One region of the Cellvibrio japonicus Ueda107 genome, then DNA from elsewhere that is predicted to be linked to it. Evidence: predicted binding sites of a transcription regulator. Region 1 holds the regulator's gene; the other holds the start of a gene.
The links. Region 1 encodes FliA, which starts transcription of late flagellar genes. Its sites were predicted from a motif close to TAAAGTTATNNNNNNNNCGGCCGATANCC; they were not measured.

Region 1 (16,196 bases):
GTTAATTCCGCTAAACCCCCTGGAAAACTTACGGGGGAATAAAAGTTTAGCAGTTGTACAGGTAAGCAGAGGTGTAAAGCGCAAGGCAACTATTGTCCGTTTGGCGGCAGGCCCGGCCCGGAAGAGGAGGGAATAATAGATTCAGTGCGCGCCTGGGGACGCTCCATTTTACGCTTGGCTACCATGATGGCTACCCGTCGATTCTGGGCGCGCCCCTCGGGTGTCGCATTGGATGCAACAGGCTGGAACTCCCCATAACCCACCGCCGCCAAGCGCTCGGGTGCTATGCCCTTACTGGCCAGTATCTTCACAATCGCACTGGCGCGTGCGCTGGATAGTTCCCAATTGGTGGGATACCTGGCACTGTTAATCGGCACATTATCGGTAAATCCTTCAACCTGTATAGGATTCGAATAGTTTTTCAGTATCCGGGAGATCTCATCAAAAATCACCATGGCCTGGGCACTGGGATCTGCATTACCGGAAGCAAATAAAATACTGTCTTTCAATTCAATTTGTAGCCACAGTTCATTACTGGAAACCTGAATTAATTGCTCATCGATCAATTGGCTGAATTTTTCAGTCACCAAATCTGAAATCTGGGCCAGTTCATCGCTGGTTTTAACGGGCTTTTCCAGCTGCGGGGTTGTATCCTTGGGGGCCTGATCACTGATGATTGGAACCTGCTCATCATTGGTGACCTGTTCAACGGCTGTTTTCCCCAGATCCACAGGGGTAATAACATCATTGGACGGGGTTAGTTGCGCGGCTGGCTCCTGATTGGATTGAATATCGGTGGTTGGTTTAAAAGCCTGTACAAAGGTTTGTGAAAGAACCCGGTATTTACTTTCACTAACCTGGGATATGGAATACATCACCACAAAAAATGCAAACAACAAGGTAATGAAGTCTGCGTAGGACACCAGCCAACGTTCATGGTTTACATGTATGTCTTCGCGACGACGGCGCGGCATGACAGGACTCTCAATGAGGGTGTAAATAACCGTTGAGCTTCATTTCGATCGAGCGGGGATTTTCGCCATCTGCAATCGCTATGATCCCCTCGATAATCAGCTCACGGTATTGGCTATTTTCATTCACACACATACGCAATTTGTTGGCGATGGGGATCAATAGCAAGTTGGCTAGCGCAACACCATAAATGGTGGCAACAAAAGCTACTGCAATGCCGGGCCCGAGTGTAGAGGGATCAGCCAGGTTATTCATCACATGGATCAACCCCATGACCGCACCAATAATGCCGATAGTCGGCGCATACCCGCCCATGGACTCATAGAATTTGATCGCATCCAGGTCGCGCTGCTCATCGACGATCATATCGGTTTCCAGCACACGGCGGATAACTTCCGGCTCATTGCCATCAACCAGCAATTGCAAACCTTTTTTGGCGAACTTGTCTTTCTCACGCTCGGATACAGATTCAAGCCCCAGTAAACCATCTTTACGCGCAGCGGCCGCCCAGCGGGAAATATTATTGACGCCCTGTTTGAATGGCACATAAGGAGGTTTAAATACCCATCCTAGAATTTTAAGCGCACGCCTCAAACTATTTTTGGGGGTTTGCAATATAGCAGCGCCCAGAGTACCGCCAATAACAATAAACGCAGCCGGACCATTGACCAGCGTAGACAGGCCTCCCCCCTCCATCAGATTGCCACCAATAATGGCGGCAAATCCAATAATCACGCCGATAATGCTGAGCACATCCATTACATCACCTCACGCACCAGACGTGGACCAATTTCCTTCAGGCTTAACACCTTGTCAGTCAAGCCTGCCTTGGCAACCGCCATGGGCATACCGTAAATCACACAACTGGCTTCATCCTGTGACCAGATTGCTGAACCACTCTCTTTCAATAAGCGCGCCCCTTGGCAGCCGTCTGACCCCATCCCTGTCAATACGACACCAAGCACTTTATCGCCAAAGGCATTGGCTGCTGAGCCGAAGGTAATATCCAATGAGGGCTTGTAATTGATGCGATCATCGTCGGCAAGAATCCTGACACAACCGTTGTTGCGCTTATCCAGCATCAATTGCTTACCGCCTGGGGCAAGCAATGCCAAGCCCGGCTCCAGTAAATCGCCTTCTATCGCCTCGCGCACACGGATATGGCATTGCTTGTTTAAACGCTCTGCAAATGCCTTGGTAAAGTTTTCTGGCATGTGCTGCACTAATACGATGGGCAATGGGAAATTAGCCGGCAAGGTGGTCAACACTTCTCCCAATGCAACAGGTCCACCGGTCGATGCGCCAATTACCAGGATTTTAGGCTGCCTTTTAAGGCGGTAGCTATCGTTTACTCCGGGTTTTGCAGAAACGGAAGAGTGATGCGAATAACCACTGCCCGCCGAGGAAATGCTGGTAGAGCGCGCCAGGGCGGAAGTGGCCGCACTGGTCGCTGATGGCGTTGGCGCCATCACCGGCGCTTTCGTATCCGTTGTATAGTCCGTCGATGGCAGGCGCACAGAAGAACCTGCCAAGGTCAATAAACGCTCATGGAGTTTTTGCTTGAGCGCAGCAGAATTCCGCGATACCTCCGCAAAATCCTTGGGAATAAAATCCAATGCACCTGCTGCCAAGGCATCCAGGGTTACCTTGGCCCCCTCATAGGTTAGCGAGGAGAACATCAAAATAGGTACCTTTCGATGTGCCATGATATGGCGGATAGCCGTCACACCATCCATAACCGGCATTTCGAAATCCATAGTGATGATATCCGGCTTTAATTCCGCTGCCTTATCCACGGCTTCGCGGCCATTACTGGCGATACCAATCACCTTCAGGTCGGGATGCTCATTAATTATTTCTTTCAGGCGATGCTGAAAAAAATTGGAATCATCAACAACTAATACCCTGACAGGCATTGATTGTACTCCGCAGCACGGGCTGCTTGCCAAGCGTATCAGTGCTTACCGATACGCAACATTAACTGTGTCCCCAACTGGTTGAACCGCGCGCATAGCGTCGCAGCAAGCTGGGAATATCAAGAATCAAGGCGATAGTGCCGTCACCCGTAATGGTAGCGCCCGCCATACCGGGAGTCCCTTGCAGCATTTTCCCCAAGGGTTTGATGACAACCTCCTCCTGGCCAATCAGCTGGTCGACAACAAACCCGACCCGGCGAGTGCCCACGGTGACAATCACCACATGAGCGTTGTCGGGATGCTCACCATAAGCGCCTTTCACTAGCCAGTCTTTCAGGTAAAACAAGGGAATAGCCTGGTCGCGAATCGCAATACAATCCTGGCCATCCACCACATGGGATTTAGTGAGATCCATGTGGAAAATTTCATTCACGCTAACGAGTGGGAAGGCAAAAGTCTGCCCCCCCAGCATAAACATTAAGGTGGGCATAATAGCCAGCGTCAACGGCACTTTAATTACAAAGCGCGTTCCCTTACCCAACTCGGATTTAATTTCTACGGTACCGTTCAGTTGGGCAATTTTGGTTTTCACCACATCCATGCCCACACCGCGACCGGACACATCAGAAATTTCTTTTTTGGTAGAAAATCCCGGTGCAAAAATCAGGTTATATGCTTCCGTATCCGACAGGCGGTTCGCTGTGTCTTCATCAAACATGCCTTTTTCTACGGCAATACGACGCAGCCTTACAGGGTCCATACCCGCACCATCATCACTGATGGACAACAGGATATGGTCACCTTCCTGTTCAGCCGCGAGCACTACCTGCCCGGTGCGAGGCTTGCCATTTGCTTCGCGCACATCGGGGAATTCTATACCGTGGTCAACCGAGTTACGCACCAGGTGTACCAAAGGATCAGCCAGTGCTTCTACCAGGTTTTTATCAAGGTCTGTTTCTTCACCCACCAATTCCAGGTTAATTTCCTTGCGCAGGCTGCGCGCAAGATCACGAACCACGCGCGGAAAACGGCCGAATACTTTTTTAATCGGCTGCATGCGGGTTTTCATCACTGAGGTTTGCAGATCGGCAGTGACAACATCAAGGTTAGCCACTGCTTTAGCAAGGGCCTCATTGTTGGATGAACTGCCCAGGCGCACCAACCGATTGCGCACCAGCACCAGTTCACCCACCATATTCATGATGTCATCCAGGCGCTGGGTATCCACACGGACCGTAGTTTCTACTTGCGGTGCATCAGCTGCAGCCGCCGCAGGCTTAGCAGGTTCGACTTTTTTACCTGTGTCCCTGTCAGGTTCGGATTTAGCCGGTTTAACCTCTGGAGCGACTGTGGATGATGCCTTTACCGGTGCAGGTTTGTTAATCGCAGGGGCAGCAACAGATGCAGCGCTTGCGTTTGCTTCTGAACTGGGCCCCTTGCCTTTACCGTGCAATTGATCCAGCAAAGCCTCAAACTCATCTTCGTTGATGGCATCGGAACCGATTGTTTCCGGTGCTGGAGCAGATACAGTCGATACTGAAGATGCCACCGGAACTGCCGGAGCAGCTGCCACCGCCGGTGAAGTACCGGGCCCCTTCCCTTTTCCATGCAATTGATCGAGAAGCGCTTCAAATTCATCTTCGGTGATTTCATTACCGGACGCGGGTGTATTGGCGACAGGCGCAGGTGCTGGTACAACAACACCAGGCCCTTTTCCCTTGCCATGCAACTGGTCGAGTAATGACTCGAACTCCTCTTCCGTGATTTCATCGCTACTGGCAGTCACCGCAGCAGCAGGTGTAGATGGATTGGCAGGTGTTCCGGTAATTGCATCCAGTAATTGTTCAAACTCTTCGTCGGTAATGTCGCCTTCAGCTACCGGTGCTGCTTTTCCCTGAGCCGGAGAAGGTGCAGGCGTAACCACCGATGCCGGTGCAACTTCCACCAGATCAGCACAAGAAACCAAACGCTCAAGTGCAGCAATTAAAGTCGGATCAACCGGAGGCAATGCCTCACGTTGGGAAACCAGCTCAAACTGCTGGTTTACCATGTCCAGTGCCTGTAGCACCACATCCATTAATTCAGACGTGACTGTGCGCTTTCCGTTGCGCAATATATCGAACAAATTCTCGGTGACGTGACAGCATTCCACCATAGGAGTAAGTGACAGAAAACCTGCGCCGCCCTTAACCGTGTGGAACCCACGGAAGATGGCATTGAGCAGGTCTTTATCTTCAGGTCGCTGTTCAAGGTCTACCAGCTGCTGGTTAAGGCGTTCGAGAATTTCACCCGCCTCTACCAGAAAGTCCTGAAGAATATCTTCGTCGTCACCAAAACTCATTCATTGTTCCTCATAACCCTGATTTGTGTTGCTCCGCTTATGGCGAGGCTTATTGAAACCCGACCAGGGTGGGATATTAAAAGCCCAGGCTCGATAAGAGGTCATCTACCTCATCCTGCCCGGAAACTACATCGGCACGTTCTTTATTTATTTGAGGGCCTTCCGGCTCGGTTTTACGTTTTTGAACGATCAGGCGATCCTGCTCATCCTGTTCAACATCATTGACCAGGCCCGTAACCTCCTCCACCTGTCCCGCAATACGAACCAGGGTAACCAGGTCTTTTTCAACATCATTGATCAAACCAATGACTCGCTTAAGTACCTGGCCAGTGAGATCCTGAAACCCCTGCTCCAAAACGATATCTTGCAAATTCTTACTGAGCTGTCCGGTACCCGTGACCATTTGCCCAAGGAAACCGTCCATGCGCTCATAGAGCTGGCGGAATTCATCGGCGGTCATCTCGCGACGCTTTAAACGCGCCCACTCAGTACGCAAACTGGATGCTTCTTGCCCCAGGTTCATTGCAATGGGGGCGGCCTCATCAACCATATCCATGGTTTTTTCCGCCGCCTTTTGCGTTAATTCCATAACGTAATTCAAGCGATTGGTAGCGTCATGGATATCGGAGTTGGCAATTTTGGGAGGTTCTTTGCTCAGGTCGGCATCAACATTGAAATTGACAATAGCATCGTGCAAACCGCGGGTAAGGCGCCCGACAGATTGGAAGATATGCTGATCCCGGGTTTTGGTCAGCGCCTGGATCAGTATCGAGGCCGCCTCATAGTCACTATGGTGCAACTTGTCAGCGAGGAGCTTGGCGCATTCTTTCAGCTCCGAAATAAACTCGGTATGGGCAGATACATGAATGTCGGATGCCATTGCAGTGCCTTAATGTATTGTTGGTGTGCGACAGGCTAGCCTACGCGATCAAAAATCTTCTCGATTTTTTCTTTGAGCGCCTGTGCAGTAAACGGCTTGACCACATACCCATTAACGCCAGCCTGGGCTGCTTCAATGATTTGGTCGCGCTTGGCTTCTGCGGTGACCATCAACACTGGCAGGCTGCGCAATTTTTCATCTGCGCGCACTGCTTTAAGCAAATCAATACCTGTCATTCCCGGCATATTCCAGTCGGTTACCAAAAACTGGAAATCACCATTTTTCAGCATTGGCAGCGCTGTAACACCATCATCTGCTTCATGGGTATTGGAGAACCCCAAATCGCGCAGCAGATTTTTAATAATCCGTCGCATTGTCGAAAAGTCATCAACAATCAGGATTTTCATGTTCTTATCCAATGCAACCTCCACTCACCCTGGCGGGAAATTCGTTTATTCATAGTCTAGTCGGCGTTGACACTTAGGCCAGCCACGCTGGCGGAAAATATCAACTTTTGCTGCCAATCATAGCCCAAAACCTCTCGGCAGTAGCCCGGTTTGCCATCTTTACACCTGTTGAACCAGGCGACTGCACACTTTTCCATCAAACTGCATTGCCCCTGTGCAAACCGCATTGTTCAGGGATTGTGCCAAGCCGTCATTTTTTGCCGCAAACGCGCCGCTGCCTGGCTGTGAATCTGGCTGATGCGGGACTCACTCACACCTAATACCAAACCGATTTCCTTCAGGTTTAGCTCTTCATCGTAGTAAAGCGCCAGCACCAGGCGCTCACGTTCGGGCAACAAGGCGATAGCATCCGCCAGCGCACGTTTCAGGCCATCCCGCTGGATACTCTCTAATGGACTGGCAAAGACACTGCTGTGATCAGAGCCATCAATATTGCTGTCCTCTTCCCCGAAGGTTTCTTCGTAGCTAAACAGGCGACTGCCGGAGGAGTCCTGCAGCATTTGATAATACTCATCAAGGCCGACATCCAGTTCAGCCGCAATTTCTGTGTCACTGGCATCGCGCCCCGTGCGCGCCTCGACGGCGGCCATGGCCTGTGAAATACGCCGACCATTGCGATGTACGGAGCGAGGAGCCCAGTCACCACGGCGCATTTCATCGACAATAGCCCCGCGAATACGAATACCCGCATAGGTTTCAAAACTGGCCCCGCGCGAGGCATCATATTTTTGTGAGGCTTCGATCAGGCCGATCATGCCGGCCTGGATAAGGTCTTCCACCTGCACCGAGGCAGGCATACGCAGCATCATGTGGTAAGCAATGCGCTTTACCAAAGGCGCATAGTCTTCGACATTGATGGGATTATCGAGAAACTGCTTCTTATCGTACATGGTTAAACCGTTGACTGCGGCCATTACCCAGCACCTTCATAACTCGCACGCTTCAATTGACTCCGAGTACCGGCTAGCGCGCATTGGCAGCGAGCAGCAAGCGCTCGACGAAAAACTCCAGGCGACCGGTAGGAGAGCTTGGCAATGGCCAGCGATCCACCACCTGGGCAAGGTTGCGAATCGCTACCGCAGCCTTCGAGGCAGGGGCAAATTCCAGCAACGCTTTTTGTTTTTGCACGGCTTTACGTACGTTTTCATCAAAGGGAACCTGCCCAACGAATTGCAAGGTTACATCCAGAAAACGCTCACAGACACTATTGAGCTTATTGAACATATTCTGGCCTTCTGCCGCAGTGCGAGTCATGTTAGCGACCACGCGAAAACGCATCATGCCGTATTCTTTATTGAGCAACTTGATCAGGGCATAGGCATCGGTAATAGAAGATGGCTCATCACAAACCACAATAACGACTTCATTGGCGGCGCGTACAAAACTGATGACGGTATCGGAAATACCCGCTGCCGTATCTATCACCAATACATCAACTTGATCAGATAACTCATTGAAAGCATTAATTAATCCAGCATGCTCGGCAGCGCTGAGCTCCGCCATACGCTGGACACCAGAAGACGCGGGTACAATTTTGACACCGCCAGGCCCGGTTACCAGGACTTCGCTCAGGCTATGGGTGCCTGCCAGTACATCAGCCAGGGTATGAGTGGCCTTGATGCCCAGGAGCACATCGACATTGGCCAGCCCCAGATCAGCATCCAGCAACACTACGCGGCGGCGCATCTCTGCCAGGGCAATACTCAGATTGACAGAGATATTACTCTTGCCTACCCCGCCTTTTCCGCCGGAGACCGCGATCACTTGTACTGGCCGCATTTGACTCATCACTCTTGACCCATCAAGGTTTAAACATCATGCGAGAACCCTGCTCGCCGGGAGTTTTTTTACCGGGTATAAATGTGAACTGATTATAGTTAGAGATTAAAAAGCTGCCCGATTAATTTCTTATTTCCCAGAAAAATTAATCACTTATAACCAAACTCTAATCAACTTGTTCAATTTTTTAACACCCTTAAAGCACTGCCGAGGCGGGATTCGCCTTCAGTAGCGCTGCGGCCCGCGATACTAATTGATGGGCACGGGCTACTTCTATGTTTTTAGGGATATCTTGTCCATCGGTGGTATAGGCAACCGGTAACCGGCTCTGCATAACAACCCCTAACGCCTCGCCCATACTGGCAGTTTCATCCAATTTGGTCAGGATGCAGCCCTGTAAGCGCGCTGCGCCGTAGGCATGGATCGATGCTTTCAACATCTGTGCCTGACTATTGCAAGACATTACCAGATAGGTATTGACCTGCTTCAGCTCTGCCAGCGCATGCAGCTGCGCCTTGAGGTGGGGGTCACCATGGCGGAAACCGGCGGTATCAATAAGCACCAGAGAACAGTGGCGCAGGCTGCGCAGTACCATGTCCAGGGAGTTGGCCTCATCAACCACCTTGACCGGTACACGCAGGATACGCGCCAGGGAGCGAAGTTGGTCATGGGCAGCAATACGATAGGTATCCGTAGTGATCAAAGCCACTTTATCAGCGCCATGTTGCAATACATAACGCGCAGCCAGCTTACCGATAGTCGTGGTCTTGCCGACGCCGGTTGGTCCGACGAACGCAAAAATCCCCCCCTGGTCCACAATATCACGCCCGTGGATAGGTAGCTGGTGAGCCAGGTTAGCCAGGGCATCAGGCCAGGCTTCGGCAAGACTTTTATGCTTGTTGCAACGGGCGATCACTTGGGTAATAGCATCTTTGGCCAAGCCCATACGCTCCAGGCGTCGGCTAATACTGGCCAATACAGGGGAATCAGCTGCCTGGGCAGTTTCGCCGGTCAGGCGATCCAGTTGCTGTTCCAGCAAAAAACGCATATCGGCAATTTCCGCCTGGAGCTCTGCCAATTGTGTATTGGCATCCGGGTTGGCTTTCGCCACGGGTTCAACTGCTGCAGGCTGCATTGAACTGGCTGCCGGGGCAATAACCAGTGGTGATTCTTCATCAACCAAGGGATATTTTTCAGCAGCGGTAAGGACTTTTTTCTCCGCACTTCTGGTGCGGGAAAGATTGGCAGCGGCTGCCAGGTCTGACTCAACACGTGTGCGGCGGCGCTCGCTGGATTCATGACGGGGAATGGCCGCATTGACACGGGTAATGGCTGCCGGCTCTACCTGCTTCTGGCGGGCTTCCGCCTGTTTACTGAGCAGGAACTCTTTTGCAGATTCTTCCGCTTTGCGCGCGGCCAGCATGCGCTGGTGGGCCCGCTCGATTTCCTCGACCAGCTGGCTACCGGTTTTCCCCGCATTGGGATGATCCTGTGCCGGCATTAATACGGCCCCCTTGGGAGGAACAGCCGTGCGCTCGGCCACCAGGCTTTGTCCCACGGCGGCATCACTTAACAGGGGCTGGGAATGAACCAGGGCGGCACGACCGGATGTTTGGCGTTGTAGCTGGGCCAGCTCACTGTCTGATCCCAGGGTGGTCAACAGCTCTACGCCTTCAGGGATACGGTTGCTGGACAGAATAATCGCCTCTGGTCCCAGCTCCTGGCGAACCAGTTCCAACGCACGACGCATATCAGCAGCTACGAAACGTTTGACTTGCATATTCCACTCCCACCCACACCCGGGGCTTTAAATCGATTGGGGTATCTAGCGATTGGCACCGACACTGGCGTCCACACTGATCTGCTTGTTATCCGGCACTTCGGTGTAGGCCAGGACTCGCATATCGGGAACACTGTGCCGGACAAAGCGTGCCAACATCATGCGCAGAGGTGCTGCCACCAGGAGAATCAAGGGTTTGCCTGCCATTTCCTGTTTCTGCGCCGCGCTGACCAGCGATTGCTGCAAACGCTCCGCCAAGCCAGGCTCAATAAAGGCGCTGTCATCCGCGCCGGCTTTTTGTGCCTGTTGTACGCTACCCAGCAATAACTGTTCCAAAGCCGGCTCAAGCGTGATAACAGGCAGGCTCGGCTCGTTTCCAATCAGGTTTTGTACGATTTGCCGGCTCAGTGATACCCGCGCCAGTGCCGTCAAAGCGGCGGGATCTTGACTCCTGGAGGTATTACCCGCCAAGGCTTCGGCGATAGAACGCAGATCGCGGATAGGTACACGTTCACGCAACAGGTTCTGCAATACCTTCAGCAGCATATTCAGGGTGATGGTATTGGGTACTAACTCTTCCGCCAGCTTGGGCGACGACTTGGCCAGCATATCCAACAGTTTTTGGACATCCTCATGACCAAGCAATTCATGGATGTGCTGTTGCAGGATCTGGTTGAGATGGGTAGCTACCACTGTACTCGGATCTACAACGGTATAACCCAGGGTTTGAGCTTGCTCTTTCAGGTTGTTATTGATCCACACGGCATCCAGGCCGAACGCCGGGTCTTTGGTCTTAATGCCATCCAAAGTACCAAATACCTGCCCCGGGTTAATGGCCAACTCGCGGTCCGGGTAAACATCGGCTTCAGCCATGGCGACCCCCATCAGGCTGATGCGATAACCCGTGGGATTCAAGTCCAGGTTGTCACGGATATGCACCGAGGGAACCAGGAAGCCCATTTCCTGTGATAACTTTTTACGAACCCCTTTAATCCTCCCCAACAATTCCCCACCCTGGTTCTTATCTACCATGGGAATCAGGCGATAGCCTACCTCCAATCCAATAACATCCACCGGCTGTACATCGTCCCAACCCAATTCCGGTGTTTCGGGTGTCCCGGGGGGTAATGCAGGTGCAGCACGCTGCGGTGCCAGCTGGGCACCGGCTCCGGGCGAGGGATCACCGGGCGCACGGGCCCCGGCCGGGATAAAGTTTTTATCCTCTACCACCGCAGGCTGTTGCTTGCGCCAATGGATGTAATACGCCAGGGCAACGCAAACCAGGCCCAACCCTACGAAAGCAAGGTGAGGCATGCCCGGTACTGCGCCCATAATGATCAGGATGGCAGCAGCTATGGCCAGGGCTTTGGGAGAAGAGAACATCTGCCCGACAACTTGCTTGCCCATGTCCTCAGAAGAGTTGACACGGGTTACCAGGATAGCCGCCGCAACAGACAGCAAAAGCCCGGGAATCTGTGCCACCAAACCATCGCCAATGGTCAGGATGGTGTATTTTTGAAAGGCATCGCCCGCCTCCAAATCGTGTTGGAGCATACCAATCGCGAAGCCGCCGAAGACGTTGATAAACATAATCATGATGCCGGCGATGGCATCGCCGCGAACGAATTTGCTGGCACCGTCCATTGCACCGTAGAAATCCGCTTCGGCAGCCACTTCAGTGCGCCGTGTGCGCGCCTGGTCCTGATCAATTAAACCGGCATTCAGGTCGGCATCGATCGCCATTTGTTTTCCCGGCATGGCATCCAGGGTAAAACGTGCACTCACTTCCGAAATACGACCAGCACCTTTGGTGACTACCACAAAGTTGATGATCATCAGGATAATAAAAACCACCAGGCCAACAGCAAAGTTACCGCCAATCACCACATTGCCAAAGGCTTCAATTACCTTGCCTGCAGCATCTCCACCCTGGTGCCCTTCAAGCAATACCACACGCGTGGACGCGACGTTTAATCCGAGGCGCAATAGCGTCGCCACCAGCAAAATCGTTGGGAACGCAGCAAAATCCAGGGGCCGGAGGGCATAAACAGCCGCCAGCAGCACGACCAGTGACAAGGCGATATTAAATGTGAAGAAAACATCGAGCAGGATCGCCGGTATAGGCAGGACGATCATTGCCAACAACATTAATAGCAGGATGGGAATCCCGAGATTACCGCGCGCTAATCCCTGCAATGAGGATAAGGCTGTACGGCGATCAAGGTTATTTAGCTGGGCAAATCCTGGTAAGGCCATAGTCAGAATCTTGACGTTTTTATGGAGTTACCCGCTTTACCGCAAGAAGCGTACCTATATGGATTTTTCCAGGAACCCTATGCAGGACAACACCCACTGGCCAGGCCTGTATCAGCGTTTGTTCTTCTTATTCAATAGGTTGTCCCATATCAGCAAGAGCATACCTGCCACAAAACCCACATGGCCAACCAACGCCCCAAAAGCAAACAACAGCCCCAAGCCAATCGGGTTACCGTCCTCTGGCCCTAACACAATGTAAAACATGATAGGCGCAGCAGACACCAGCACCACCAACAAGCTTAAGGCAATGACCTTGATGCCCCTTGGCGAGTTGCTGCGCAGTATGTAGCTGATGGGATTAAACATACGGGCTACCACATGAGATCGTCAGGAATGACATAGTCCTTATAGGGATCATCGTCATCCTGCGGCAAAGAGGACTTACTATTAGCGACCACAATAGCCGCGGCATCCCGCTGGGAAATTTTGTCAGCAACGATACGCGGTACTAATTCATACCCCCCCTCCAGAGCCACAATGACCAGTACGCCGCGTACAATTTGCTCCTGAACCAGGGGCGATACACGCATTTTCTTGATGTGCTTGCCGTGGGTAAAATTGTACTCCACCGCTTTTTCATCACCGGGTTTCACCCCTTTGGACTGACGATGGTTTTCTATTAATTGCCGTATCTGGGCCGCAATGGCTTTTTGCTGCTGGTCCTGGTCACGCAGGCGATTTAATGCTTTATCGCGCGCTATTTTTTCCTGGCGTACCTGCTCGGCCGCCTGTTTAACCTCATCTACCTGAGGTTCGCCTGTACGGTGGGCGATCTTCGTTTCCTTGCGCTTTTCTTTATTGGCTTGTTTGGCTTTTTTTGCATCAATCAAACCGGCTTTCAGCAATTGATCTTGAAGCGAGGCCATGGAGGTTCCACTCATCAGGGAGGCTACAGGGACAGATATTATGCCCGGTTCCTGCCACGGCGTCATAGCCCGGAATTGAACAGGACTATTCGTCTCATTGAAACAATTAAATTTACCCCGACGGGAAAGCTGCAATAAGGTCGCCATGTTGTACGTGTATAGACCTGTGCTATGAACGTCGGCGAAAACCGGCGGGTTTCAGCTTGTTATTCAAGGAAATCCCTATGAACTTCCAGTCATCCCCTGCCAGCCAAACCAAATTATCCCGTCCTCGCCCCCAGCAACCCCATCAACAACTTCTACAGAATCTACTCAACAGCGCAGATATTCGCATTAATGGCGATCGCCCCTGGGACATGCGGCTCCATCATCCGGATACAGCCAAGCGCATCCTGCTCAAAGGCAGCCTGGGACTGGGGGAGAGCTATATGGATGGATGGTGGGATTGCGAGCAAATTGATGAAATGGTCAGCCGGGGGATGCGCGCAGGCCTCCACCAGCAAATACGCAACCCGGGGTTGATGCTGTTTGTCCTCAAAGCTACCCTGTTCAATCGCCAATCCCAGGATCGCGCCTGGCAAGTGGGCAAGGAGCATTATGACCTCGGCAATGATCTGTTCGAAAAAATGCTCGACCCCTACATGGCCTACAGCTGCGGTTACTGGGAACAGGCAAGCTCATTGGAGGCTGCGCAGCAGGCAAAACTCGAACTCATTTGCCGCAAGCTGCAACTAACACCCGGTATGAAAATCCTGGATATCGGCTGTGGCTGGGGAAGTTTTATGCGTTACGCGGCCGAGCACTATGGCGTGGAATGCATAGGACTTACCATCTCGCATGAACAGGCAGAGTATGGAAAAAAACTGGCAGGCAGCCTGCCCATCCAGTTTGAACTCACTGACTATCGCCAAATGACTCCCGGCCACTATGGCCGGTTTGACCGGATTGTATCGGTAGGCATGTTTGAGCATGTAGGCCACAAAAATTATCGCCAGTATTTCCAAGTCGCCCGGCACTGCCTGAAAGATGACGGCCTGTTTCTGTTACATACCATTGGCAAAAAAACACGCGGCCCCGGTGTCGACCCCTGGATTGAAAAATATATCTTCCCCAATGGCGTACTACCCTCGGTAGCCGAAATTGCCGATGCCTGCGAAGATAAATTTGTTATTGAAGATCTGCACAACTTTGGCAGTGACTACGACAAGACCCTGATGGCATGGCACCACCGCTTTGAAGCGGCCTGGCCAGAATTACAGCATCACTATTCTCCTCGTTTTTATCGTATGTGGCGCTTTTACCTGTTACTTTGTGCAGGCAGTTTCCGCGCACGCGATAACCAGCTGTGGCAGTGGGTACTCGCCCCCAAAGGGGTCGATGGCGGATATCGCCGCCCTCATCAATAAGCCCCGCACAGGCTAGCCAGTAGCTCTGTTACTGTTACACTGCGCGCTTTTCCATAAGCGCCCTATTCTTAATTTATGTCCACCCTCTCCACGACATACCGCTGGGATATTTTTTGCCGGGTTATCGACAACTATGGCGATATTGGTGTCTGTTGGCGATTGGCGCGACAGTTATCCAGAGAGTACGGCCAACAGGTGCGCTTGTGGCTGGACGACCTGCACGCATTACAACGCCTGTGGCCACAACATCCCATCCGGAGCCAACATCAGGTTGAAGGTATTTATGTCTGCCAATGGGGAGAACACTTTCCCAGCAATACAGAACCAGCAGATATTGTCATCGAAGCTTTTGCGTGCAATATCCCTGATACCTACCTCACCGCTATGGCCACCCTCAAACACACAGGCAAGATGCCCTTGTGGATCAACCTGGAATACCTGAGCGCTGAAAGCTGGGTGGATGACTGCCACAATATGACGTCCATCCATCCGGCAACCGGGCTGCGCAAAACATTTTTCTTCCCCGGATTTAGTCCCCGCACTGGCGGTCTCCTGCGCGAGCAATCCCTTCCGGCAGAACGAGACAGTTTTAACGCTAATGCCTGGTTACGTCAGTTGGGCATATCTCCCTGGAAAAACGCCCTGCGTATCTCCCTGTTCAGCTACGAAAATCCGGGTATAGCCCAGTTGCTGGATTGCTGGCGCCATTCGTCCACTCCGATACATTGCCTGGTACCCAATGGCAAGGTGCTGACCAGCCTGCAGGAGATCCTGGGAGCCCCTCTACTGCCCGGCCAGCCACAACAGCTAGGCTCATTGCGCCTGGAAGCTATGCCGTTCGTCAGCCAGACAGAATATGACCGACTGCTCTGGAGTAGCGACCTCAACGTTGTTCGTGGTGAGGATTCGTTTGTCAGGGCGCAATGGGCGGCCAAGCCTTTTCTCTGGCATATCTACCCCCAGGAAGAAGCTGCCCATATCGCCAAACTTGATGCGTTTCTGGCGCGCTACACCCGCGATATGCCGCCAGAGCTGGCGCAGTCCCTGGCCGGGTTATGGCATGCCTGGAATCAGCCCGAGCCTGGCGGCAACATCGCCCTTTATTGGCATAAATGCCTGGTACACCGGGAGCCCTGGCAAGCCCATAGCCAAGGCTGGTATCAGATGTTGCTAGTGCAACCTGACCTGGTGAGCCAACTAGTAGCACTGGCAAAAAACACTACAGAAACCCGCCAAACAACTGTATAGTAGCGCGCCTCTTTTAAACCCCGGAGCCAGGGCAGCGCAGCTGCACAGCGGGGCGCTCAGCGTCGGGCACGGCTCCTCCGGTTGTATGTTGAACCATAGGGCTCCCGCAGGAGCTCCCTAACGATTGGGAAATACCATGAAAATTGCTCAAGAATGCCGCGCCGGCAACGTTGTTATGATCGACGGTTCACCCTGGGTGGTCCAAAAAGCTGAATACAATAAATC
Region 2 (16,196 bases), 520 kb from region 1:
GGTAACAGCGGACAAAAGCCGGCACAGCAAGCCCGTTCATCCCAGCCAGGCAAACCAAACCACAAACGCCCTACACCATCCGCTAACCCCAAGGTTGCGGTGTAAACCAATCAAATCTATCCAAGCCAACAACAAAAAAGGTGGCCATGCCACACTGCTGTCCCATAGTTCTACTCATAAGGCGAGCCTCATTTGAGGCTCGCTTTTTTTATGATTCGGCGGGTCCGGTATCAGGATGCTTTTTAGACTCCTACGCTCAAACAAATTTAACTGAATTACCCTCATGATCCGTTGAACTGTCCATCCCGCTTTAGTGCTGTGACGCGAAAATGCCAACAATAGATACGTAATCATGGCAATCCAAATTTGTGTTAACACCGCATTTCTTGAAGTGCCCACAAACGCTTTGATCTTCAGGTTTTGTTTGATCGCTTTGAAGAACAACTCCACCTGCCAGCGATCCTTATAAATCGCTGCAATTGTGGCCGCCGCCAGCTGAAAGTTGTTGGTGAGAAACTCATAGAATTTGCCGGTTGTTGCGTCACGATAGCCAATTCGACGCAACTTCGGTGCGCCGCGTTTGATCGCATGAGCGCTGGATAATTGAATGACCTGATCACTGATAATACCTTTGCTGCTGTCGGCATAGCGACGTTCTTCCACGCGATAGACGGCTTTGGCGCGCAAGCGGGTTACAAAGAAAACTCCTTTATCTGTCAATAACTTAAACCAGCGGTAATCCACGTAGCCTTTATCAAACGCAACGATGCTGCCTTTGGGAAAATCAAATTTTCGTCCCTCAATCATGTCGTTTTCCTGGCCATCACTGAGTGCGACAAACTCCGGCACTTGGGTGCCATGATTCAGGCCAACACTTAATTTTACATTTGCTGTGTCATCTCGATGCGCCGCCCAGGGAAATACCGACAGCGATAAATCAATCGCGCTGGCATCAAGGGAGTACAGCGGATTTTTAAACTGGAATTTGTGTTTGCCCTGCATGGATTTACAGCGGTGAAGCAGACGAGCAAATACGTGTTTGTAGAGTTCGGCGGGCTGTACTTCGTTGATTCGTGCCAACGTTGAACGGGCTATTGGCTTGGCACCGAGATGATAAAGTTTATGCTGCTGTGCTTCGAGATTGGATTGAATATCACGCAAGCTTTGGCGGCCAGAGAGCTGCGACATGGCCATGCCGACAAATTGATCCCAGCGGGTGGCCGAGCGCAATTTTTGGCCGACATGATGCTTTTTAGCTTCCGCTTCAAATTCATGTCTCGATAAAGGTTTGAGTAGTTGATGAAATGCGGTGTTAGAATGTGACAAAGCCTGTTTTCCTTTGTTTTACCAATGTTTGGTCGCACTTACATTGTATCAACTTGGAAAACAGGCTTTTCTTTTATCTACAAACTATGGGACAGCAGTGGGCCATGCCACCTTTTTTGTTGGGTCAACCTTTTCCTAAAACCTTAACGCTGCATATCATACTTACGCATTTTTTCTACCAGGGTAGTGCGACGTACACACAGTTTATCTGCCGCACGCGCTACCACGCCGCCACAATCATTTAACGCCTGCTGGATCAAGCTCATCTCCAGATTGGTAATGTATTCACGCAAATCAATCCCCTGCTCCGGCAGCAGGAGAGTATCCTGCATACTGACATAATTCGCACTGGCCTCCCGATTGCCATTCAGTTGCGGAGTACACACAAAATCTTCATCTGTCACATCCACATGCCGGTATTTGGGCGGTAAGTCCTGCACCCCAATAACCCCATAGGGATGCATAATGGCCATGCGCTCAACCAGATTGGCAAGCTCGCGCACATTGCCACTCCACTCATGCTGACACAGGGACATAATCGCCGCGGAATTAAAGCGAATGGAGCCGCGCTGTTCACTTTCCATGCGCGAAACCAATTCATTAATCAGCAAGGGAATATCTTCGGCACGCTCTTTCAGGGAAGGTAACTCGATAGGAAATACATTCAGGCGGTAGTATAGATCTTCACGAAAACTGTTATCGGTAATCATCTGCTCCAGATTGCGGTGCGTTGCCGCAATAATTCGCACATCAACACTCTGGGTACGGTTGCTGCCAACACGTTCAAAACATCGCTCCTGGAGCACACGCAGAATCTTTACCTGCATATTGAGCGGCATATCGCCTATCTCATCCAGGAACAGGGTTCCCCCCTCCGCCAACTCAAAGCGACCGGCACGCGAATTAATAGCACCGGTAAAGGCCCCTTTTTCATGGCCAAATAATTCACTTTCCAACAACTCGGCAGGAATTGCACCACAGTTTACCGGGACAAAGGGTTTATCACGACGCGGAGAATTGTAATGCAGGTTACGGGCAACCACTTCTTTACCAGTACCGGATTCCCCGGTAATCAAGACTGACACATCTTTATCGGCAACCTGTGACATCATTTCACGCACATTTTGAATTTCGCGACTGGTGCCCACCAGGCTGCGAAATAAATGCACAGGTCGACGCAAAGGCTGGCGTTTGGAACTGGACTGGGCTTCGCGGTAAAGCTGGGCGCGATGGAGTGTGTCGACCAGCTTGTTATAGGTCGGCGGTACCGACAGTGTGGCGATCACCATAAAACGATAGGTATCTTCCAGGGTATCAGCAATAGCCTGGTTCTCATCGCCCACCAAAATGATAGCCAACTCGTCATTCCAACTGCGGATTTCCTTGAGCAAGTGTGCCAGCCCCTGGTTGCTATCGCGATAATCGCCGATAAAAACAGCAATATAATCCTCACCGGCATTTTCCTCGGCAACCACTGCCTGCCAGGCATCGCTGGGCGCTACCAGTGTTGTTTCATTGAGGAAGTCCAACAGGATTTTCAGATCATGACTACGCGCCACATTGTCATCGATGACCAGCACTTTGTTATTGCGCCACATACCCCAAGCCCTTTTTACATGCCCTTTTTATGGGTTTAAAACACAACCAGGCTGATCGTGTTTTGATACATCAACCCACGGACCTATGACTGAATTGAGCTAAGTAATAGACGAGACTGTGAACCTAGTCAAATTTATGGCGGAAAAAAATTGGCGAATGCACATGAGAGAGGCAACAAGAACAAATAAAAGCCAAAAAGTTGGCAAAACAAGCGGCAAAAATATGTGCCGATCAACGCGTGAAAGACCGAGGGAAACTATTGCGGATTAATTTCATCCCAACCGGACTTAAGCGTTTTAAGCAGCTGAATCACTTCAGCAATTTTGTCTCCATCGTTTTGGGTCGACGCTTCAAGCAGACGGAAATTCATATACTCATAGAGCTTATCGAGGTTCTCGGATAAATCACCGGCATCCATATCCAGGGAACTGCGCAACCCCGCGATGATTCCTATGGCTTTGCTCAGGTTTTCTCCCTTGATGGCCAGATCACCGCGCTGCAAGGCGCCTTGGGCAGCCGCCAGTCGCCCTAGCGCGCCTTCAAACAGGAGTTGAATCAAACGATGGGGCGAGGCATTGCTAACCTCTGATTCTATCCCCAGCTTGCGATATTGTTTGAGGGCTTCTTGCGGGTTGTAGTTGGACACAAGTGTCTCCTGCTAACCATGAGGTAATCCCATAAGGCTAGCAGGGCTCGGATAGATTTGCGAGTTTTGTTATAAGCCAGTGGTTTTAAAAACGGATTTAATCGACAGCGCCTGCCAAAAGCCTAATGGTTCGCCATAAGGCTAACCTCTTGCTGGCACTGGGCAATAAGACCGGCATACACCCCTTTTAACTCACTCAGCGCACAGATAAGAGTGCTTTTGTCATCCTTATTGGCAGCAATTACTCGCTCAATTAACAGTACACAAATACGATCCAGATGCCGAACCCGGGCCCAGTCCTCTACTTGCAGGGCAAGACTCAGTTCACGCTGCAACGCACGCATGGCAGCTATACCATCCTGGCCAGAGTAAAGGGGCGGTTTAACCAGCTTCAAATGCGATTGCATAAATAGGCCTCAGGATTGCGTAGCTTGCACAGTGGAAGCCGTACCAATAGCATCCCAACCGGCTTTGATTTCGCTCAACAAGCCCGTGCACTCATCCAGGTAATCCGGATTGTTTTCGTAGTTGGCCTGGGTTAGACGGCGGATGACATAGTCATAAAGGGAATCCAGATTGGCTGCCAGATCGCCACCTTCACGATCATTCAGGCTACCCTGCAATCCCCCAACAATATTGATCGCCTTCCCCAGAAGCTCGCCCTTGCGCGCCAATTGGTTTTGTTGCATAGCCCCCTTAGCCTGGGCAATACGTTCCAGGGCACCTTCGAATAACATCTGGATCAAGCGGTGAGGAGAAGCAGCATCTACCCCTGAATGCACCTTAACGCTGGCGTAATGCTGAATAGCAGAGAATGAATTCATAAAGCACCCATAAATCAATCGCTAAGACCCTGGTCTGGATATACGCGCTGTCAATAACCAAACAAATCAACTGACGCGCCTGCTTTATACTAGCGGCGCCAACACGAAAATCTTTAATGCACGAAGGTTATAAAAATGCACAAATCCATTTTGATGACGGGATGCTCTACCGGCATTGGTTATTACGCGGCACAACAGCTTCGCGCCCGTGGTTACCAGGTTATTGCCAGCTGCCGCCAATTACATGATGTAGAGCGTTTACGTAGCGAAGGTTTTTTATCGGTACACCTGGATCTTAATGATTCAAGCTCCATCCACTCTGCTGTACAGGAAACATTGACATTAACGGGTGGCAACCTCTTTGCCCTATTTAATAACGGCGCTTACGGACAGCCAGGAGCCATTGAAGATTTATCACGCGACAGCTTACGCCGGCAATTCGAAACCAATGTCTTTGGTTGGGTGGAATTGACCAACCTGTTATTGCCCGTCATGCTCAAGCAGGGCAACGGGCGAATCATTCAAAACAGCTCTGTATTGGGTATTGCCGCTATGCCCTTGCGCGGCGCCTATAACGCCAGCAAATATGCTATTGAAGGGATTACCGACACCTTGCGCCTGGAACTGATGGGGAGTGGTGTCCATATCAGCTTGATAGAACCCGGGCCGATCCGCAGCCAATTTCGACACAATGCCCTCAAGGCCCTGAATGACAACATTAATATGGAGCAAAGCCGACACCACCAAACCTATCAAAAAGCCATAGAGCGCCTGGCCAAACAAGAGACCACAACTCCATTTACCCTCGGCCCCGAAGCTGTATACAAACGCCTGCTCCACGCGTTGGAATCACCGCGCCCCCAGGTACGCTATTACGTGACCTTTCCGACTTATCTGGTAGGCTTTATGAAGCGCGTTCTGCCGTCACGCTGGCTGGATCGATTGGTCAAGGCCATGGGTAACTAGAAATCCTTCGCGTGATTAGTCCCCATGTTTGATCAGAAACGTTCAGGTTCATAGGTGATTCAGTAAAACAGGTGTAAATCCTTTTCAATCCCCGGATCCAAGGAGCTCCCATGCTGCGCACGTCGCTTTACCCACTGTTACCCCTTGCCTTAATTAGCATAAGCCTGGGCTGCCAGGCGGACACCCTGCGCTGCGGTACCAAAGTCACCCAAACCGGTGATACCAAGGCTGAAGTCATTGCCAAATGCGGCGATCCTGTATTTACCGACCACTATTGCGCACCCATGACAACCAATCTGCAAATACAGGCTACACAACAGGGCGATAACAACATACAAAACAATATTGCAATCCAGTCCTGCCAGGATGTCGATATCTGGACCTACGAACCCGGTAAAGGCAAATTCATCCAGCACCTTTACTTTACCGAGGGCCGGTTGCGCCGGATCGAGCGTGGCGACCGCGTCGACTGAGATTTTTCCCATATCCAAGCCTTGGTTCAAACCTGGGGCTTGCGCCTTCAGCAATACTGTATATAATCACAATAACTGTATAAATACACAGAACCCGGAGTCGCTATGTACAACCTCACCTCGCGCCAGGAACAGGTACTACAACTGATTAAACAGTACACCGAAGAAACCGGTTATCCGCCAACAAGGGCAGAGATTGCACGGATTCTCGGTTTTAAATCAGCCAACGCAGCGGAAGAACACATCAAGGCCCTTGCCCGTAAAGGCGCTATTGAAATTATGCCGGGGGCATCGCGCGGTATACGCCTGACCGAAAGTCAAAGTGGTATTCCCATTGTCGGTCGTGTTGCTGCTGGCAATCCCATATTGGCGCAGGAGCATATTGAAGACTACTGCAATATCCCCAATAGCTTTTTTTCTCCCAGCGCCGATTATTTTTTACGTGTTCATGGGATGAGCATGAAAGACGCAGGCATTCTTGACGGAGACCTGCTCGCAGTACATCGCACCGACCAGGTACGCAATGGGCAAATTGTTGTTGCACGTATTGGTGAGGAGGTTACCGTCAAGCGCTTCAAACGCCAGGGTAATCAGGCACAAGTCGAGTTGTGGCCTGAAAACCCGGACTTTAAGGTCATTCATGTCGATATGCGCGATCAAGAGTTCAGTATCGAAGGCCTAAGCGTAGGAGTGATTCGCCGTGACTAGTGCCGCCACATTCACCACAACGGGTAGCAGCGCCCAAGCCGGCCACTCCGGCGTTACCGAGCTGGTACTTGCCAACGACTCAATTGAACAATTGGCACTCATACTGCCTATGATCGCGTTTCTGAGCAACAGTCAACAGGAGCGTTGGGTTACCTGGATCAGCCCTCACCCGATTAGCCGTGACCTGCTTGAAACCTACGGCGTCAACACCAGGGTGCTGCGATTTATCCATGCCCAGGATGGTGAGAGTGCGCGCTGGATTGCCTGGGAGGCCCTGGCTGCCGGAACCAGCCACACAGTGATTGCCAGCCCGGGAAAACTTGCCGATAAAGACTTGCTGCAACTGGAACAGGCAGCCTATCGCGGCAACAGCCAAGGTTTACTGTTGAGGTTACGCTAGCGCAGGATGATTAATAAAGTTCAGAGGTGGCAGATTCAGGCCGGAGGGAAGCAGTAGGCTATTCAAGGGCCAGGGAGACAAAAGCCCTGCTATCAACTACCAACAGCAAGGTTTAATGAAGCATCAACTTTTCCTGTTCATCGGGTTCATTTGTTGCGTCATCGAACATGGCTTCTGCCTGTTCATCCGCTAACTCACCCGCCGCATCCATGCCCGCCTCAATCATGGCTTTAGCTACATTAAACTTGGCTTCCCCCAGAAAAGCCAAAGACTCTTCGGAAAAACGAATCACGACAAGAGGCTCATGGCCCTCATCATCTGCGCGCTGCAGGGCTACATCGCCATTGGTCAGCTCAACAATCTCATATAAAGACATGATATCTCCAGCGCAGGCGCAAATCGGGGCGGCATTCTAACACCCTAACCCCCGAGGTAAAGCCCAAAGAGTTAATTCGGCAAGTCCAACCAAGGTTGGGAAGAAGATATTGCCGCCAGAACCAACGCCCCTGGCTTTAACCGAAGCACCAACGGCCCCGTGATAGCTGACAATAACCAAGCACTTCCCGGTGTCAGGCCAATAGCAGATCCTGTATTGTCCAATTGCCGGGAAGTACCTTGAATATAACTTGCCTCGCCATGAATCAACATCAATAACAAACCATCGCTTGGGGCAAGATCAAGGGAACACTCACTCCTGCACCCCAGGCGTTCAACACGAAATTCATCAAAATCCGCAATCAACTCCAACAGGAAAGATTGACCGGCATGAATAGCAACCAATCCATCCAGGCGTGGCTCATCAAGATTGGCAATAGCCATAGCCTCATGGGTATCCCAATGCACCTGGGTCATGACTTTTTGCCCAAAACTCAGGATTTTGCGTTCATAGACCGGAGTCTGAAACTCTACAACCTGGATACCATGCTGCAGTGAGTGTGGTGTCAAACACGGAACCTTGACGACATCCCCAACCCGCAAGGGACGACGGGCAATAAATTGGTTCATCTGCTGACGCAGTAATGTTTCCTTCTCAATGAGCGGCGGCATGTTTGCCAGATCGGCAATGGCTTGCTGTTTATGGGCATAGATCTCCACCGGTGAAAGCCGCGCATGGTGTTCCGGAAGCCCAATACCATCCATCGCCGCATCAAGCTGCTGACGCAATTGGCGATACTCATCAACTACGGCAAGGTATGCCTGTACAAATGCCTCACGAGAGGGATACTGATTGCGCTTTTCACTGGAAAACCCCATGAATATCTCACCGACACCATCAGGCCACGCCTGTGGGTCGACACGGGTCACGATATAGACTTCCTGCTTGGTCTCATGCAGCTCGAAATAAAGATCCCCCAATACCTCCTCAGCAAAAGGATCAAGCACTTTCAATAACGTCAGTGAGTGTGATTCACCCAATAAATCCAGTATCCAGGGCAAAGGCAGGGAAAAATGCCCATCGCCAACACCGGATTGCCCACGAATCTCCATACCTGTAAACCAAACCTCCTGCCCCCAGGGTTTAGGAATATGAACAGGCTGCAAACCAAGGGGCATAGACAGATTCAGCCAGGGCGCAGAAGCCTTCACCAAGTGCGATAAAACAAGATCGGTAGATGGCTGGGAGCCCCAGAAAGGCGCGTCGAACTGCTCAACAGGCAAAACACTGGCATGGACTTGAAGACCGGTTTGCAACAGATCAAATTGCACAATTGCCACCAGTGCTATTGGCTGAGCATCCAACAAATACCAGGGTTTATGCAGGTACTGTATCAATAACCGCTGGGTATTTTCCGAATTGGCCACAGCAATAGATAACTCTGCACGCCGACGATAGGCAGCAACCACAGAGGCAGGGGATTGATCGTCGATATCAAGAAACAGCGTTTGCAATGTGTTATCCAAAAATCAAAGCAACGAAAGTTCAGTAAAAAGCAATAAAAGTGCAGTCAAGCGATAGGCAGTGTAACAGAATTAAAAAAGCCGACCCCGAGGTCGGCTTTTGATTTGACATCCACCATCCGCTTAGTTGATTCGCTCAAGTACCGTAGTAATCCCCTGCCCCAAGCCAATACACATCGTGGAGACCCCGATGGTCAAATCCCTATCCTGCATGACTGTAAGCAATGATCCGGTAATACGTGTACCAGAGCAGCCAAACGGATGGCCAAGGGCGATAGCACCACCGTGCAGGTTCACACGATCATTCATGGAGTCGAGCAACTTAAGGTCCTTGAGCACAGGCAAGGCTTGCGCAGCAAAAGCCTCGTTCAGCTCCACGGCTTCCACATCATTTATCGAGAGATTGGCAGTTTTGAGGGCTTTTTCCGTCGAAGGTACCGGGCCATAACCCATGATCGAAGGATCAACACCGGCAAGCCCCATAGAGACAACTTTTGCTATGGGCTTCAGCCCGAGTGATTGGGCGCGCTCGGCAGACATCACCAACATAACCGATGCGCCATCACTGATTTGCGAAGAGGTCCCCGCCGTTACCTGGCCATTCTTGGGATCAAACACAGGCGGCAATTTGGCTAATGCCTCAACTGTTGTATCCGGGCGAATGGTTTCATCATGCTCCACCAAGGTAAAAAAACCTTCGGCATCATGCCCTTCCACAGGAATAATTTCGCGCTTGAACTTGCCAGCCTCTCGCGCTTTGGCCGCCAATTGGTGAGAGCGCGCGCCAAACTCGTCCATCTGCTGACGGGTAATGCCATGTAATAACGCCAGATATTCAGCGGTCATCCCCATATTGCCAGCAGCCTTGGCAACCGATAAGCCCAACAGCGGATTGGGATTGATAGCATCGTACATAGGTAAATGCCCCATATGCTCCACTCCACCAATCAGGTAAACATCACCCAATCCAGCCCAGATATTGGCTGTAGCCGTATGCAAGGCGCTCATGGACGAGCCACACAGGCGATTAACCGTCTGCGCCGGCACTGTATGGGGCAATCCTGCCAGCAATAAAATATTACGGGCAACGTTAAAGGCTTGCTCTTCGCGCTGCATTACACAGCCCCAAAGCAAATCGTCAATTGTTGCAGGATCCAATTGCGGATTTCGCACCAGTAGTCCTTTGATAATGGCAGCGGAAATATCATCGCCGCGCACATTGCGGAAACAGCCGCCTTTAGAGCGCCCCATGGCGCTGCGAGCATAGTCAACAATAACGGCATCGCGTGGTTGCAAACTCATGGTGATAACTCCTTAGCCGTAAAATTTTTGATTATTTGCTGCTTTCGCCAACAAGCTGGCTGGAGCCTGGTACAAGGGACCAAGATCACCAAACCTGGCCGCCATATCACAGAAGACTTGAGCGCCTATGGAATCAATCCAACGGAATACGCCACCGCGGAATGGAGGAAAGCCTGTGCCATACACCAATGCCATATCAGCCTCTGCAGGGCTCTCCACTATGCCCTCCTCCACGCAGCGTGCCAGTTCAGTCGCCATAGGAATTAACATGCGCGCTATTATGTCTTCATCACTGATATCAAGACTGCCATTGATGACGGGCTTGAGCAGCTCAAGCACTTCGGCCGCAGCAATCTTGGCCGGTTTACCTTTTTTGTCCAACTCGTAGTTATAAAACCCTTTATCTGTTTTTTGCCCCAGCCGCCCTGCGGCAAAAAGTGCATCGGTACAAGACGTAAAATTGCGTTGCATACGCTCCGGAAAACCTTCTGCCATGACTTTCTCGGCGTGAACCGCAGTGTCTATGCCCACTACATCCAGCAAATAGGCTGGCCCCATAGGCCAGCCCCAGGTTTCCATTAACTTATCGATCCGCAGAAAATCCACACCATCGCGCACCAACATGGCAAACCCGGCCAGATAAGGAAATAACACCCGGTTGACTAGAAAACCGGGGCAGTCTTTTACAACAATGGGCTTTTTACCCATGGCGTTGGCATAGGCCACTGTACGTGCCACTGCAACATCCGAGGTTTTCTCACCGCGAATAACTTCAACCAGCGGCATCATGTGCACCGGATTAAAGAAATGCATACCGCAAAAATTTTCCGGACGACTCAAACTCTCAGCCAGATAAGTAATGGAAATAGTGGATGTATTCGATGCAATCACTGTATCCGGATTGACCTTGGTCTCTACCTCGGCCAACACCGATTTTTTAACCTTGGGATTTTCCACAACTGCTTCAACAACGATATCGATCTGCTCAAAACCATCATAGGCCAACGCAGGCTCAATACGATTGAGCACATTGCCCATCTCTGAAGGCGTCATCTTTTTGCGCTCAACACGTTTGCTCAGCAATTTATTGGCTTCCGCCAGTCCGATATCAATCCCTTTCTGGGCAATATCCTTCATTTTGATAGGGACACCCTTAAGGGCAGATTGATAGGCGATACCACCCCCCATAATGCCTGCACCCAACACGGCAGCACGGGTGATTTTTTTATCGGCTTTTTTCTCCCAGGTTTTCGCTTTTTTGCCAAGCAATTGATCGTTGACAAAAATGCCTACCAGCGATTGAGCAACCGGAGTTTGTGCCATTTTGGCGAAGCCTTCCGCTTCAATCTGCAGGGCCTCATCACGCCCTTTATCGGCTGCTTTTTGCATGGCTTTGATCGCAGTGACCGGGGCAGGATAATTGCGTCCCGCCTGGGCCCCCACAAAAGCCTTGGATGTTTCAAAGGCCATCATGGACTCAATAAAGTTAAGCTGCAGTGGTGCTTTTTTACGATTGCGGCGGGTCTGGTAATCCAACTTACCGGCAATTGCCAGGTTCAATGTATGGCGCGCTGCATCAAGTAGCCTTGCCGGATCAACAACGGAGTCAAACACATGGGCTTTCAAGCCTTCTTCCGCACCATTTTCCTTGCCAGCAGCAATCCACTCGACGGCGGTATCCAAGCCAACCAGGCGTGGCAGGCGTACCGTCCCCCCCCAACCGGGAATAATCCCCAACTTGGTCTCGGGTAAACCAACCTTGGCTGCCGTACTGGCAACGCGGTAATCACAGGCTAGGCAAAACTCAAGACCGCCCCCCAGGGCAAACCCATTAACAGCAACTACCGTAGGAAACGGCAGGTCTTCCAAGCGACAAAGATTGCGATTGTTTTTAGCAAGATGACCGGTAATCTGCTCCGGGCCGGCGGCGAATACAGCGCCAAATTCCATGATATCGGCACCGACAATAAAGACATCTTTCGCGCTTTTTACCAACAGGCCTTTAACCGGATTTTTTTCCAGCAGGTCAAGCACCTGCTCCAGTTCTGCCACTGTCTGCAAACTGAATTTGTTAACCGATTCCCCTTGAAGGTCGAAGGTCAGCTCGGCGATCCCATCAGGTGCCAGGGTAAGTGAGAGGGCTTTTCCTTGGTACATGGTATTTCTCTCTATCGTTATTGAAGACATATGCCGAATCAATATTCCCGGACAATGCTTGTTTTTGGCAAACCATTAACGGGAAAAGGCGCTTTTGAGTGTAGCAGGCCGGGCATACTCTGCCCGGCCTTGTTCCACAGAAAGACACTCCAACAAGAAAGAAGTGCACTTGAATTAATTAAGACGGGAAGGATACGACTTATTTAGCACCAAACTGGTCAACCAATGTACACAACACCAGTTGTGCTGTATCAGTATGGGTATTGCCAAAACGATAAAAATGACCACGCCTGAGGTAAACACCGTCACCCGGTTGCAATGACATAATCACCTCCCCGCAATAAAGCGTGATATATCCGTCCAGCAGCACGGCACTCACATCACCAACCCTTGCATAGGCAAGAGCCGAGCGAGTACCTGGAGGCAGGAAAATCCGCTGCATATCCAGTTCAGGCTTATCAATTCCATTCACCAAATGCTGGATAGTCGCACCGTAAACCTGATTATCCTGTTGTAGTTCGAGCAGTTGGCGCGTTATCAATACGGGAGCAGGTAATATGCCACCAGGAGAAAAAAACTCTGCCAATGACAGGGGAAAAGCCGTGAGGATACGCTCCAGGGATTGCACACTTGGGCTTACTTGCCCCTGCTCAATCATCGATATGCTGCTATTGGTAATACCGGCCCGCTTAGCCAGTTCCCGTTGTGACAGGTTATGGGCTTCACGAATTGCTTTTAACTTGCGTCCAAGATCCATGTGTGAATCAAGGGAGGGGGGAATGACGGTATCATTGGCCTCATTCATCGCGGCTAGTGGCTCCAAGTGTATAGAGCTGGTGAGGCAGAAACGTCCAAAACAGGGCTATCCAAGCAAACCGGCCCCGATGCATAACATCGGGGCACGGAAGGATCAAGGCTTGGCTGCAAGCAACCTGTCGCGATCAGCCGTGGGAAGGTTGTCCACAATTAACTGGTAAGAGTGGTCAATCATACGCTGGATCTGGGCGCTGGGCACAGATCCATCAAGGATGATGGTATTCCAGTGCTTTTTATTCATCTGGAATCCCGGACGTACTGCGGGATACTGCTCACGCAACTGCAACGCTAGATCCGGGTCACACTTGAGGCTGACGCGAGGAACACCACCTTCGGCAGTAAGGGTGGCAAACATCTTGTGGCACACCTTGTATACCGCCATATCGGGGCCAGAGGGAAACATCTCTTTGGCCTGGTGCTTGTTTAGTATGTATTTTTGGGTAGAAAGAAAATCCATGCTTTAGTCCTTTATCGAACAACTCAGGTCGATGTAGAAAGCGACAAATGGGTTAATGCAAGCAACGGCGCCAGGGCTTTTACCAGTCAGCGTCTGGGGGTTGTATATCCCCATCCTACTTACCGGTGTTGCTGCGAGTGTTTTCATTTTTTGACTAAGGCTCATATTTGTAACCGGTTCATCCTAAGCATAAACCGGATCACGCTCACTTAAGCTTCTTCCCAGTCGTCCCCAGCGGATAATCGAATCAGGAAAAGACTCAAAAACCTCAACGAGATCCCCTGGGTTGAAACCCGTTTCTACTGCATATTTTGCATCAGCCACAGTAGAAACGATAGTGAGAATGGCGTCAAATTCATCAAAAAATGCATTGGCGCTGATTTTATGATCCGTTTGACTATTTGTCATCCGGGTTAACGCTTTATTCCAATCCTCTTCCCGGATGATGTATCCCTGTATAAACCCCCTCGCCCACTGTTCGAGGTCAACTCTCTCCTCTTGAAGCCTAGCATATACCGCGCAACAGGGTAAATTGCACAAATTTATGGCAATTTCGCCGCGATGGTAGTCATAAAGTGCATGTAATTGCCCCAAAATGAGCAACCTCTGTACATCTGACTCATAGCCAGGTTCCAAATCATTAAACACCAATGGTATCCACATATCCTCTGCTATTGCCCCTGGTGCAAGCGCAATAGCACGAAGATAGCCATCTAGCTGAAAGATATTCATGCTATTAGCGGGTACTGCCGGACTTTCGAGGAAAGCGGCCAACGCACTGAATGGCTCAAAACTACGCAGGCCAGGCACAACTGACTCCATCAAGTACTCCGTCAGAAAGAAGTGCGACGATATTCGCGGTATTCGGGATACCAAAACTGGCCTTCTATTTGCTGCTCCAGCAAGTCGCCAGGGAAAGGTAAGGCTACTCCATCCTCAATCGCCTGCCTGATAACAGCTCTCGCAATGAGTTTGCTCACCTCACGAATAGCCTCCAGTGGCGGCAAAAGTGCCCCTTGCCCGGCTTTTACAATGGGGGAAGAGTCCGCCAGGGCGCGACTGGCAGCCATCAACATATTGTCCGTAATACGCGTGATCCTGGCAGTAATCACAGCCAATCCGATACCCGGGAAAATATAGCTGTTATTACACTGGGCAATATCGTAGTGCTTATCCCCCATATCTACCGGCTCAAAGGGACTGCCTGTAGCCAATAGGACTTTGCCCGAAGTCCAGCGCAAGAGATCCACAGGCTGGGCCTCAACCTGGGATGTGGGATTGGATAGGGGCAGGATAATAGGCCGTTCACAGGTTTCTTGCATGCATTCTACTACAGCCTTGGTAAACAACCCTGCCTGGCCGGAAACCCCGATCAATACACCCGGCTTTGCATGACGCACGACATCCAGCAAATTGATCTTTGCCTCATCGGACAATCCCCATCCTGTAATCACAGAAAGCGAAGTCGCCAAAGGTCGCTGGAAATCAAACAGGTTGGCAGCCCCTTCTCGCAACAAACCATCAACACTTAACAGGAAAATACGCTGGCGAGCCTGAGCCTCACTAAGCCCTTCATCCATCATTTGCTTAACGATTTGCTCTGCAATGCCGCACCCCGCAGAACCAGCTCCGGCGAATACCACTCGCTGCTGAGACAAAGACTCTCCCTTCGCGTGGCAAGCAGCCAATAAAGTGCCAACGGTTACTGCAGCAGTCCCTTGGATATCATCGTTAAAACAACAGAGCTGATCGCGGTAACGCTGCAATAATGGCGTTGCATGATCCTGGGCAAAGTCTTCAAACTGCAGAAGGGCATTGGGCCAGCGGATCTTCACGGCCTGGATAAACTCATCCACAAACTGGTAATAATCATCACCAGTAATTCGCGGATGACGCCACCCCATATACATGGGGTCATCCAGCAATGCAGCATTATTGGTGCCTACATCCAGAGTGATTGGTAAAGTGTACGCGGGACTAATACCACCGCAGGCGGTATAAAGTGCCAGCTTGCCAATCGGAATACCCATGCCACCAATGCCCTGGTCGCCAAGCCCAAGGATGCGCTCGCCGTCGGTTACAACGATCACTTTGACATTCTGCTTGGTTGCATTTTGCAGCATGTCTTCAATGCGGTCGCGATCTGGATAGGAAATAAACAGCCCGCGTTTTCGCCGGTATATTTTGGAAAATTGTTGGCAAGCCAACCCCACCGTCGGGGTATAAATCAATGGCATAATTTCCGTCAGGTGATCGGTTACCAGACGATAATAGACGGTTTCATTGGTATCCTGGATGTTGCGCAAATAGATATGCTTATCCATAGGCGATTGAAACGAGCATAGTTGTTGGTAAACACGCGCTTTTTGCTCTTCGATGGTTTCAATCTTGTAAGGAAGCAAGCCTTCAAGGTTAAACTGCTGGCGCTCTCGCTGGGTAAAAGCACTACCCTTGTTCAGCAATGGCGCTTCCAGCAACGCCGGCCCGGCGAAGGGAATATAAATTGGACGTTTTTTCGCCATGAAAAATTCACTTGCAACCTATGCGGGATTTGCACCAACCATAGCGCAATTGTTGAATAACAACCAGTCGATGGATCGATAATTTTTATTCGAAAAATCGA

Region 2: fliS (flagellar export chaperone FliS) is a predicted target of FliA. The motif match lies at 4,483-4,511, and genes of this name have one in related genera.

Annotation. Positions count from the first base shown of each region.
Region 1 is NC_010995.1:2,464,561-2,480,756, forward strand. It holds gene motD (flagellar motor protein MotD) at 90-974, opposite strand; gene CJA_RS10380 (flagellar motor protein) at 985-1,731, opposite strand; gene CJA_RS10385 (protein-glutamate methylesterase/protein-glutamine glutaminase) at 1,731-2,888, opposite strand; gene CJA_RS10390 (chemotaxis protein CheA) at 2,950-5,229, opposite strand; gene CJA_RS10395 (protein phosphatase CheZ) at 5,306-6,109, opposite strand; gene cheY (chemotaxis response regulator CheY) at 6,145-6,528, opposite strand; gene CJA_RS10405 (RNA polymerase sigma factor FliA) at 6,747-7,490, opposite strand; gene CJA_RS10410 (MinD/ParA family protein) at 7,540-8,364, opposite strand; gene flhF (flagellar biosynthesis GTPase FlhF) at 8,552-10,135, opposite strand; gene flhA (flagellar biosynthesis protein FlhA) at 10,181-12,391, opposite strand; gene CJA_RS10425 (hypothetical protein) at 12,503-12,757, opposite strand; gene CJA_RS10430 (DUF2058 domain-containing protein) at 12,763-13,317, opposite strand; gene cfa (cyclopropane fatty acyl phospholipid synthase) at 13,542-14,723, shown strand; gene earP (elongation factor P maturation arginine rhamnosyltransferase EarP) at 14,799-15,971, shown strand; gene efp (elongation factor P) at 16,108-16,196, shown strand, end outside.
Region 2 is NC_010995.1:1,948,095-1,964,290, reverse strand. It holds gene rhlE (ATP-dependent RNA helicase RhlE) at 1-105, shown strand, start outside; gene CJA_RS08315 (IS4-like element ISCja2 family transposase) at 175-1,326, opposite strand; gene CJA_RS08310 (sigma-54-dependent transcriptional regulator) at 1,470-2,924, opposite strand; gene fliS (flagellar export chaperone FliS) at 3,182-3,571, opposite strand; gene CJA_RS08300 (hypothetical protein) at 3,694-3,978, opposite strand; gene fliS (flagellar export chaperone FliS) at 3,988-4,395, opposite strand; gene CJA_RS08290 (SDR family oxidoreductase) at 4,531-5,361, shown strand; gene CJA_RS08285 (DUF2845 domain-containing protein) at 5,472-5,834, shown strand; gene lexA (transcriptional repressor LexA) at 5,940-6,542, shown strand; gene CJA_RS08275 (cell division inhibitor SulA) at 6,535-6,942, shown strand; gene CJA_RS08270 (hypothetical protein) at 7,055-7,321, opposite strand; gene CJA_RS08265 (hypothetical protein) at 7,390-8,832, opposite strand; gene fadA (acetyl-CoA C-acyltransferase FadA) at 8,965-10,143, opposite strand; gene fadB (fatty acid oxidation complex subunit alpha FadB) at 10,156-12,300, opposite strand; gene CJA_RS08250 (helix-turn-helix domain-containing protein) at 12,500-13,105, opposite strand; gene CJA_RS08245 (MmcQ/YjbR family DNA-binding protein) at 13,211-13,573, opposite strand; gene CJA_RS08240 (YecA/YgfB family protein) at 13,757-14,383, opposite strand; gene CJA_RS08235 (NAD-dependent malic enzyme) at 14,407-16,095, opposite strand.